DNA from 3 places in the Arthrobacter sp. JDC6 genome. Region 3 is predicted to be linked to each of the others. Evidence: predicted binding sites of a transcription regulator. Region 3 holds the regulator's gene; each other region holds the start of a gene.
The links. The regulator HrcA, encoded in region 3, represses chaperone genes, less so after heat shock. The targets are predictions, from matches to a motif close to TTNGCACTCGNNNNNNNCGAGTGCNAA.

Region 1 (3,269 bases), 1.4 Mb from region 3:
TTCCGCGGCGTAGGGACGGGCAGCACATTGGCACAGAAATCAGCAGGTTCCGCAGTCTCTGAACGGAAAGCGGGAAGGTGGCACGCCTTCCACGAGAAGTTCGTGGTGGAGGAACGCTACGTGGACCCTGCCGACCGGCGGGGCCTGTACCGCGCGTCGATCATCCTGGCCGTCGTGGGGCTGGCACTCTTCATTGCCACCCTGGTCAGCGTGGTGCAGGCCGACGGCCTTTCCGTTGCCGACACTCCCGTGCATGACTGGCTGCTGACCACCCGTTCAGCGGCCGTCACTGCCATCATGATCTTCCTGGCGGTGATCTTCGGCCCCATCGCGCTGCCCATCATCGTGCTGGTGGTGATCCTTGTCTGGGGATTCGCAGCCAAGCACGCCTGGCGCCCCATCCTGCTCGCCTCCGCGATGCTGACCGGAGTGATCATCTCGCAGATCATCCTGCACATCGTCCAGCGCTCCCGGCCCCCCGTGGACCAGATGCTGTTCGGCGCGGACCAGACCTTCTCGTTCCCGTCCGGGCACGTCCTGGGGGCCTGCGACTTCCTGCTGGTGGGCGCCTACCTGATTTTCTCCCGGCGCCGGAACCCGCGTGCCGCGGTGTTCGGCTTCATCGGGGCCGGGATCGGCATCATCCTCGCTATCGCCAGCCGGTTGTACCTTGGCTACCACTGGCCCACGGATGCGTTGGCGTCGTTCGCGCTCTCGCTGCTCATCCTCTCCGGGGTCATCGCGCTTGACACGTGGCGGACGGCCAGGATTCCGGGGGAACCGATCACCGGAGAGCTGTCAAGGGCCGAATCCACCGGAGAGTAGGAACTTACCGGGAGCAGTCCAGGAACCGGATCCCGCTTACTGGGCCGCTTCCTGGCCCACTTATTGCGGCCGCGATTTTGCCCGCTTGAGTGCCCGGTGCAGCTTCACGATGGCTGCCTCCAGCTCCAGTACCTTCGCAACGCCCGCCAGGTTCAACCCCTCCTGCAGGAGTTCGCCGATCCGCAGCAGTACGGCAATATCGTCGTCGCTGTACTGCCGCGTGCCGCCCGCCGTCCGCGAGGGCGTCAACAGTCCCTTGGTTTCGTACAGCCTGATGTTCTGCTGTCCGGTTCCCGTGAGCTCCGCCGCCACCGAGATGGCGTACAGGGCCCGTGAACCGGGGGAGCGGCCAGCCCGACCTGCTTCAGGATCCGCCATTCTTTCTCCCAAAGATCGCTTCCGCTGGTACCTTGCTTCAGTTTTGCACGAGTGCTATAAAAAATCTATATCCACCACCATAGATTAAAGGAGATGGTGGGTAGCTGCAGATCCAGCACCTGGAAGCTAAAGGAGTGGGAAATGATGTTGATGCGTACGGACCCGTTCCGTGAGCTGGACCGGCTCACGCAGCAGGTCTTTGGAACCTCCGCCCGCCCGGCAGCCATGCCCATGGACGCGTGGCAGGAAGACGGGGAATTCGTGGTGGCGTTCGACCTTCCCGGTGTGAACGTGGATTCCCTGGACCTGAACGTTGAGCGGAACGTCCTGACCGTCCGGGCGGAGCGCAAGGACCCCACGCAGCCCAACGTGGAGCTCGTGGCCTCTGAGCGTCCCCGGGGCGTGTTCAGCCGCCAGTTGATCCTGGGTGACACCCTGGACACCGAGCACATCAAGGCCAGCTATGAACAGGGTGTCCTGACCCTGCGGATTCCGGTTGCCGAGCAGGCCAAGCCGCGCAAGATCGAGATCCAGACCCAGCAGGGCGAGAAGCACCAGATCGGCAGCTAGGACCATGCTTTCGTGCCGGCGCCCCTGACCCTCCGGGCGGGGCGCCGGCGAAACAGGAGGCAGGATGACTGATCTCCCCGACTACTACGCCATCCTGGGCGTAGGCCGGGACGCCGGCCGCCAGGAAATCTCGCATGCCTACCGCGCCCTCATGCGCACCCACCATCCGGATATGGACGGCGGGCGGGCTTACGAAGGCATGGAGACCATGGGGGATACGACGGCGGAGAAGGGCAACACTGCACAGGGGGAGGAACTTCTCCGGATCATGCAGGCGTTTAACGTGCTGCGTGACCCCGGGCGCCGCGCTGACTACGACAGGAAGCTGGCGGCAGCTGCGCCCACCATCATTCCGGTCCGGAAAGTCCGCAGCCGTGGCGGGCAGTCCGGACCTCCCATCCGCGTCACCCCGGTGCGGTGGGAAAGCGGGCCCTGGTCCTGATCCAGGCCCTGGGCCATTGATCCAAGGAGGCGGAAAACTGCATGGGCGACTGGCGGCGCTACGATTCACACCTCATTCCTGCATTCTTCGAACGCTTTGAGCAGCGGTGGGGCGAGGGAACCGCGCCCTTCCTGGACCCGGAGGCGCACGAACAGCCTCTGCCGCGGGCACAGTGGATCAACCCCACTACGGGTGCTGCGCTGGCGGTGGTTCCGGTATGGACCGCCGATGAGAGGCAGCAGCGTTCCTTCGGCGTGTTCTACCTCCCGCCGGGCGGGGACATCTGGGTCCTGCGGCCCGGGTACACCGGCTACCTGGAGCCGTCCGACGACGACACGGAACACCTGGTGACGCTCCGGAATGATGCCTTCCGCAAGGCAGTGGCGCACGCCAAGGAGTTCCTGTTCGGCACCCAGTAGTTGCCGGCGCAGGGAGCGGAGTTACTGCTCGTCAGCCGACCTCCGCTGTGACATTCTGGGACGTACCCTAACTACCGTGACCAAAGGCTGGACCCCAATGCACATCACCGCCAAGGACCTCGCAGCGCTCATCCCCCCGGGGTTCACGCTTGGCGTCGCAACCGCAGCATTCCAGATCGAAGGGGCGCTGGACGAGGATGGGCGGGGACCGGCGGGCTGGGACAGGTTCGCTGCCCGGCCCGGTGCCATCGTTGAGGACCACAGCCCGGTGGTGGCCACGGACCACTACCACCGGATGCCGCAGGACGTGGCCCTCCTGAAGCAGCTCGGCGTTGACTCCTACCGGTTCTCTTTCTCCTGGCCGCGCATCCAGCCGGGCGGCACCGGCCCGGCCAACCGCGCAGGCATGGCGTTCTATGACCGGCTCCTGGACGAGCTCCTGGCCAACGGAATTTCGCCCATGGCCACCATCTACCACTGGGATACGCCCCTGGAACTGGATGAGGCCGGCGGCTGGATGAACCGGGACACCGCATACCGGCTGGGGGAGTACGCAGCGCTGGTGGCGGATGCCTTCGGTGACAGGGTGGCCCGGTGGGTCACCATCAACGAGCCGGCAACGGTGAGCGCCAACG
Region 2 (3,269 bases), 720 kb from region 3:
CAGCCTGCCCTGGGTGGAGGCGCCGGCCAGGCGCAGTGATTGTTCGGCGGTGGCTGCCACCACGATCAGTCCATCGGTCTCGGTGGTGCCGAGCCATTGACCCCCTTGGCCGCCGTTGTTCGAGGTCCACAGCACCGGGACGGCAGACGCCAGGACCTCAGAGGGACCCTTCTGGTCGAACCCGTTGGCTGATGTCAGCACAATGTTGACCAGCTGGCCGGGGGAGACCAGCTGGATGGATGAGGCATCCGCCATCCGCAGGGGAACCGCGGCCGAACCGGGGGGCGTCCCTGCCAGGAGCCCGGGGCCCAGCAGCTGGGCGTCGGTGAGGAGCTGGCCCTTCCGCAGCGGCGCTGCGAGCTGCTTGCCTGCGGTTGCGGATCCATCCCGGAGGAAGCCGTCGGTCACCATCCCGGGCGGCACCTGGACCTGGGCCAGGTCTGCTGCCGTTACCGTTGTTCCCGCGGGCAGGTCCCGGGCAGCGGACAGCGCCGTGACGGTGGTGAGCGGGGCGGGAGTGAGTTGCTGGACAGCGATTGCTGCAGCTGCGCACAAGAGCAGGGCCGCTACGAGGCGTCGGTTGCGGCTGAGCCAGCCGGCAAACCGCGAGTGCAGGGGACGCCGTCCGGGGCGGCGGGGGATGTTACGGGCACCTGCAGCATGGACATGGCCGGGGAACCGGAGACCGTCGCGGCGACGTCGGAAGAGTACTGGCATGCGCCCACGCTAGGTGACGCCAAAGCGGCACGGGAGCCCGGACGGCGGCTATGTGGACAAAGGCGGCCGGACGCAGGAAGCGTCCGGCCGCCGTCGTAAAGTCCTGGGCTGCTTAGCTGGCGGCAGCTGCTGCCGGCGCCGACGCGGCGGGGGTGGCAGCGGGCGTCGCTGCGGGTGCGGGGGAGACGGAGCTGCCCTTGGAATCGCGGGAATCCGTGCGGTAGAAACCCGAGCCCTTGAAGACGACACCGACGCTGTTGAACTTCTTGCGCAACGTGCCCTCGCATTCCGGGCAGGACGTCAGGCTGCTGTCCGAGAACGACTGGACAATGTCGAAGGCGTGGCCGCAATCCTTGCAGGCGTAAGCATATGTTGGCACTGGTGCTCCTCCTCTTGGGCAAACGAGAGGTCCCGTGCTGCCACCGGGTAAACCGTTAGCAGTCGCAGGGCCTGAGTGCTAATTCTATCACTGTGCCCGAATGGACGGGCTCAGGCGTTGCCCGCCAATGGCCGGTATCCGGACGGGGCCAGGACGGCCGGGACCGGTCGGTCGAACTTCTCGGCCGGTATCCGGCCGGCGGGCAGCAATTCGTCATCGTAGATAACAGCGGCCAGGGGAATTTCCTTCCCTGCCGTAGCCAGGTGCCCCAGGAATTTGTCGTAGTAGCCTCCGCCCTGCCCGATCCTGTTGCCGGCGAGGTCCACTGCGGTGGCCGGAATAAAGAGCACCGCTGCGGCACCGGCCGTTTCCGGCCCGTGACGGTGCCCCGTGGGCTCCAGGATTGGTGCATATTTGCTGCGCTCGAAGCTGGTCTCCGGCGTCCAGAACACCCAGCTCAATTCGCGGCCTTCCTCGCACACCGGAAGCAGTACCTGATAGCCGCTGCGATGCAGGGCGTTGATCAGGGGCAGGGTGGGCGGTTCGTGTCCCACGCCAAGGTACACGCAGGCTATCGAGGCCTGCTTCCCTGTGACCGTCCCCGCCCATGCTTCCCCATGGACGGCCAGGGCCGCGCCGGCAGCTTCGAGCTGCGCCGGCGTCAGCGCTGCCCGCCGCCGGCGGTGGGCGGCCCTGATGCCGTCCTTGACTGCGTTGGTCTCCTGCAGCATGGTGTCCTTCCTGCAATGCCCCGTATTGGGAGGTTCTTCCCGCACCGGCACGGGCTTGCCGCTCCGGTGGTTACTGAAATGCTTGACGCTGACGTTAGATTAGACCGGTGAACACCAGTAACCCCAGAGTCCGCAAAGCCGTCATTCCCGCCGCGGGCCTGGGCACCAGGTTCCTGCCAGCCACCAAGGCGATGCCCAAGGAAATGCTCCCCGTCGTGGACAAGCCTGCCATCCAGTATGTGGTGGAGGAAGCCGTCCACGTGGGCCTCCACGACATCCTGATGATTACGGGCCGCAACAAGCGGGCCCTGGAAGACCACTTCGACCGCGTGCCGTCCCTTGAGTCAACGCTCGAGGACAAAGGGGACACGGAGAAGCTGGCGTCCATCCAGGCGGCCAGCCAGTTGGGTGACATCCACTACGTCCGGCAGGGCGACCCCCACGGCCTGGGCCATGCGGTGCTCCGCGCAAAACAGCACGTGGGTGACGAAGCCTTCGCTGTCCTGCTGGGAGATGACCTGATTGACGCCCGCGACGAACTGCTCAGCACGATGATTGACGTCCAGGCCAAAACCGGTGGGTCCGTCGTCGCCCTGATTGAAGTGGAGCCGTCGGAGATCAGCGCCTACGGCTGTGCGGACATCCAGGACATCGACGGCGAAGACTACGTCCGCGTCAACCGGCTGGTGGAAAAGCCGTCACCCGAGGAAGCGCCCTCCAACCTGGCCCTGATCGGGCGTTATGTCCTGCACCCCGCCGTGTTCGGCGTCCTTGAACACACCGAACCGGGCCGGGGCGGGGAAATCCAGTTGACGGATGCCCTCCAGGAACTTGCCTCCGGTGATGGTGAAGGGCACGGGGTGTACGGGGTCGTGTTCCGGGGCCGGCGCTACGACACCGGCGACAAACTCAGCTACCTCAAGGCCTGCATCCAGCTCGCCATCGACAGCGACGACCTGGGCCCGGGCCTGCGGGAATGGCTGCCAGGTTTCACCTCGGACCTTTCCCGCTAGCGCCATGCGCAGTGGTCCCATCTGGCCGGTCACCCTGGAGTGCGGCGACTTGGTCCTGCGGCCCATCCGGTACCGCGACAAGAATGAATGGATGGAGGTGCGCTCGCGCAACAGTGAGTGGCTGCAGCCGTGGGAGGCCTCCAATCCGGATCCGGGCGGTGGGCTGCCCGATTACCGGCACATGGTCCGGTCGCTCAAAGTGCAGGCCGCGCAGGCCACAGCTTTGCCCTTCCTTATTACCGAGTGGAGGCCGGGCCTCAGCAGCCCCGCCATCGTGGGCCAGTTGACCGTGTCGTCAATCGTGTGGGGTTCGGCCATGATGGCAACCCTTGGCTACTGGGTTGACCAGGCACGGGCTGGACGGGGGATCGCCCCCACCTCCGTGGCGTTGGTGACGGACCACTGCTTCAGGACCCTCGGCCTGCACCG
Region 3 (3,269 bases):
CACGGAGCTTGGCCAGTTGGCGCAGGAGGTCCTCCTGCGCGGGGTCGAGCTTGGCCGGGGTGTCCACCTGGAGGTGGACCTTCAGGTCGCCGCGGCCGTAGCCCCTCAGGTGGGTGACGCCGAGGCCGCGCAGGGTGATGATCTCCCCCGACTGGGTACCGGGCTTGACGTCGATCTCCTGCGTGCCGTCGAAGGTTTCCAGGCTGACATCCGTGCCCAGGGCGGCTGCCGTCATGGGGATGTGCAGGGTGGCGTGCAGGTCGTCGCCCTCCCGCACGTAGGTGGCGTCATTGTTGACGCGGATCTCCACGTACAGGTCGCCGGCCGGACCGCCCGCGGGGCCGGCCTCGCCCTGGCCGGAGAGCTGGATCCGGGTTCCGGTGGCCACACCGGCAGGGACCTTGATGGTCAGCGACCGGCGGCTGCGGATACGGCCCTGGCCGCTGCACTCGTTGCAGGGATCCTTGATGACGGTGCCGAAACCTTCGCAGGTGCCGCAGGGGGCGGCCGTCATGACCTGGCCGAGGATGGAGCGGACGGCCCGCTGGACCTGTCCGCTGCCGCCGCAGATGTCGCAGCGTTCCGGATGGGTGCCGGGGCGGCAACAGGATCCGTCACAGGTGGGGCAGACCACGGCGGTGTCCACTTCGAGTTTCTTGTTCACGCCGAATACGGCGTCGCGGAGGTCGATCCGTACGCTGATCAGGGCATCCTGGCCGCGGCGGATACGGGAAGCGGGACCGGACGTGCCGCCGGCGCCGAAGAAGGTGTCGAAAATGTCCTGGAACGCGAAGCCCTGGCCCGCGTAGCCTGCGCCGCCGAAACCGTTGTCGGTGCCGTTCTCATTGCCGGTGGTGTCGTAGATCCGGCGCTTCTGGGGGTCCGAAAGCACCTCGTAGGCGTGAGTTACTGCCTTGAACCGTTCCGATGCGTCCGCACCGGGGTTTACGTCCGGGTGTAGGGTGCGGGCCAGCTTGCGGTAGGCCTTTTTGATTTCTTCACCCGTCGCTTCGGGTGAGACTCCAAGGACGTCATAGTGGCTGCTCAAAGTTCGTATCTCTTCCTTGTTGTACTGCGTTCAGTTGGGCGGCCCAGCTCTTGCTTTCCGGCCGAAGCGCGCTCCGGCGGCCAAGAGTCAGGGCCCCAAAATCCTGGAAAGGTAGCGCGCCACTGCCCTGACGGCGGCCATGGTGGTGGGGTAATCCATCCGGGTGGGCCCGAGGATGCCTACTTTCGCCGAGCTGTCCGGACCGTAGGCAGTGGCCACCACGGAGGCCTCGGCAAGGCCGTCGTACGGGTTCTCCCGTCCGATGCTGACAGCGACGCCGCGGTGGTCCTGGGCCATTTCGCTCAACAGCCGCAGCATCACCACCTGTTCCTCCAGCGCCTCGAGCACCGGGCCGATGCTGAGGGGGAAGTCGACGTTGGACCTGGCCAGGTTGGCGGTGCCGGCCATGACCATCCGGTCCTCCCGGCTGTTTTGCGCCAGGCCCTCCAGCCCGAGCGCCAATGCGTGTGCCGCCTGCCGCTGCGGGTGCGGGGTGGCGGCGACGACGGCGGGCAGCGCCTGGGCCAGTTGGCGCAGCGGTGTTCCGCCCAGTGCACCGAGGAACCGGGTGCGCAGTTCAGCCAGTGCGTCGTCGCCAAGGTCCTGCCCGACGTCGATCACCCGCTGCTCCACCTTGCCGCTGTTGGCGATCAGGACGACGAGGACCTTGCGCGGGGCGAGCAGGACGAATTCGATGTGCCGGACCAGTGCCCTGCTCAGGTGCGGATACTGCACCACGGCAACCTGGTTGGTCAGCTGCGACAGCAGCCGGACGGTCCTCTCCAGCACGTCGTCGAGGTCGTCCGCGCCTTCGAGCAGGGACTGGATGGCGCGGCGTTCGGCGGCCGAGAGCGGCTTGACAGCCGAGATTTGGTCCACAAAGAGCCGGTAGCCCTTGTCCGTGGGAATCCGGCCGGCACTGGTGTGCGGGGCGGTGATCAGCCCCTCGTCCTCCAGTGCGGCCATGTCATTGCGGATGGTGGCGCTGGAAACACCAAGATGATGCCGCTCCACCAGGGCCTTGGACCCAACCGGCTCGCGGGAGTGGACGTAGTCCTCCACGATGGCCCGCAGTACTTCCAGCTTGCGTGGCTCGCTCACTCTCCACCTCCATCCATGGTTCGGGGCGCATGCCCCTCCCGATGCAACCCAGGGTTAGCACTCGACATGCCTAAGTGCTAACAGTCTATTATGCCTCGGCCCGTTGTTAGCATTGGTACCGCTCCGGGCGAAATTGCGGAGTTGAACACTAGCGCTAGGCGGATCAAATCCATGGATTACCGGAACTGGGGCCCACGCGGCATATCCGCTCCCGCACGGACGGAACTGCCGGAGGTCCCCGTGGAGCGCGGCATGGTGCTCGAGGAAGTGCAGTCAGGCTGGGTGGGTGCCGTGACCCGGGTGGAGAAATCCGGCGGCATGCATGTGGTGGCGCTGGAGGACCGCCGGGGAAAATCGCGTTCCTTCCGCCTTGGGTTCGGCTTCCTCCTGGAGGGCCGGCCGATCCGGCTGATGCCACCCGCCCCCCGGCCGGCCGCTGCCGGTCCCGCGGCGGGCAGGACGGCCTCGGGGTCCGTTCGGGTCGCCGGCCAACGCGCCCAGGTGGCCAAGGCCAGCCGGATCTGGGTGGAAGGCAAGCACGACGCCGAACTGGTGGAAAAGGTCTGGGGAGACGACCTCCGGGTGGAGGGCATCGTCGTCGAGCCCCTGCACGGCATTGACGACCTTGCCGCAGCCGTCGCGGACTTCAGGCCGGGGCCCGGCCGCCGTCTCGGCGTCCTGGTGGACCACCTGGTTCCTGACTCCAAGGAGTCCCGCATCGCGGATGCCGTCATGGCCTCCCCGGGCGCCGCCGGCAACGTCCTGATCGTCGGTCACCCCTACGTGGACGTCTGGCAGGCGATCCGGCCCGCTGTCCTTGGCATCGACAAATGGCCGGCCGTGCCCCGCGGGCAGGACTGGAAGACGGGGATCCTGAAAGCCTTCGGCTGGCCCCACGCCACCAAGGAAGATGTCGGCCTGGGATGGCAGAAGCTGCTGGGCGCCGTGCGCACGTACGCGGACCTCGAAGCGTCGCTGCTGGGCAGGGTCGAGGAAGTCATCGATTTCCTGACCGTGCCGTGAAGGGCGGACGGCGTCCCGGGAACCAGTATTCTTGGTAGTGCGGTTCCTTGTTTCCTGAGGCACTGCGCACCGCGCCGGAATTGTAGTCAGCACCACT

Region 1: the regulator HrcA is predicted to act here: its motif matches at 1,235-1,261, upstream of ACV095_RS03120 (Hsp20/alpha crystallin family protein).
Region 2: the regulator HrcA is predicted to act here: its motif matches at 1,152-1,178, upstream of ACV095_RS06420 (FmdB family zinc ribbon protein).

Annotation. Positions count from the first base shown of each region.
Region 1 covers NZ_CM151278.1:674,282-677,550, forward strand. Annotated here, with positions in the region: gene ACV095_RS03110 (phosphatase PAP2 family protein) at 28-825, shown strand; gene ACV095_RS03115 (MerR family transcriptional regulator) at 886-1,203, opposite strand; gene ACV095_RS03120 (Hsp20/alpha crystallin family protein) at 1,348-1,773, shown strand; gene ACV095_RS03125 (J domain-containing protein) at 1,838-2,215, shown strand; gene ACV095_RS03130 (hypothetical protein) at 2,257-2,634, shown strand; gene ACV095_RS03135 (glycoside hydrolase family 1 protein) at 2,732-3,269, shown strand, end outside.
Region 2 covers NZ_CM151278.1:1,369,586-1,372,854, forward strand. Annotated here, with positions in the region: gene cpaB (Flp pilus assembly protein CpaB) at 1-717, opposite strand, end outside; gene ACV095_RS06420 (FmdB family zinc ribbon protein) at 830-1,096, opposite strand; gene ACV095_RS06425 (5-formyltetrahydrofolate cyclo-ligase) at 1,207-1,827, opposite strand; gene galU (UTP--glucose-1-phosphate uridylyltransferase GalU) at 1,935-2,840, shown strand; gene ACV095_RS06435 (GNAT family N-acetyltransferase) at 2,845-3,269, shown strand, end outside.
Region 3 covers NZ_CM151278.1:2,087,491-2,090,759, reverse strand. Annotated here, with positions in the region: gene dnaJ (molecular chaperone DnaJ) at 1-1,048, opposite strand, end outside; gene hrcA (heat-inducible transcriptional repressor HrcA) at 1,136-2,149, opposite strand; gene ACV095_RS09750 (DUF3097 domain-containing protein) at 2,321-3,172, shown strand.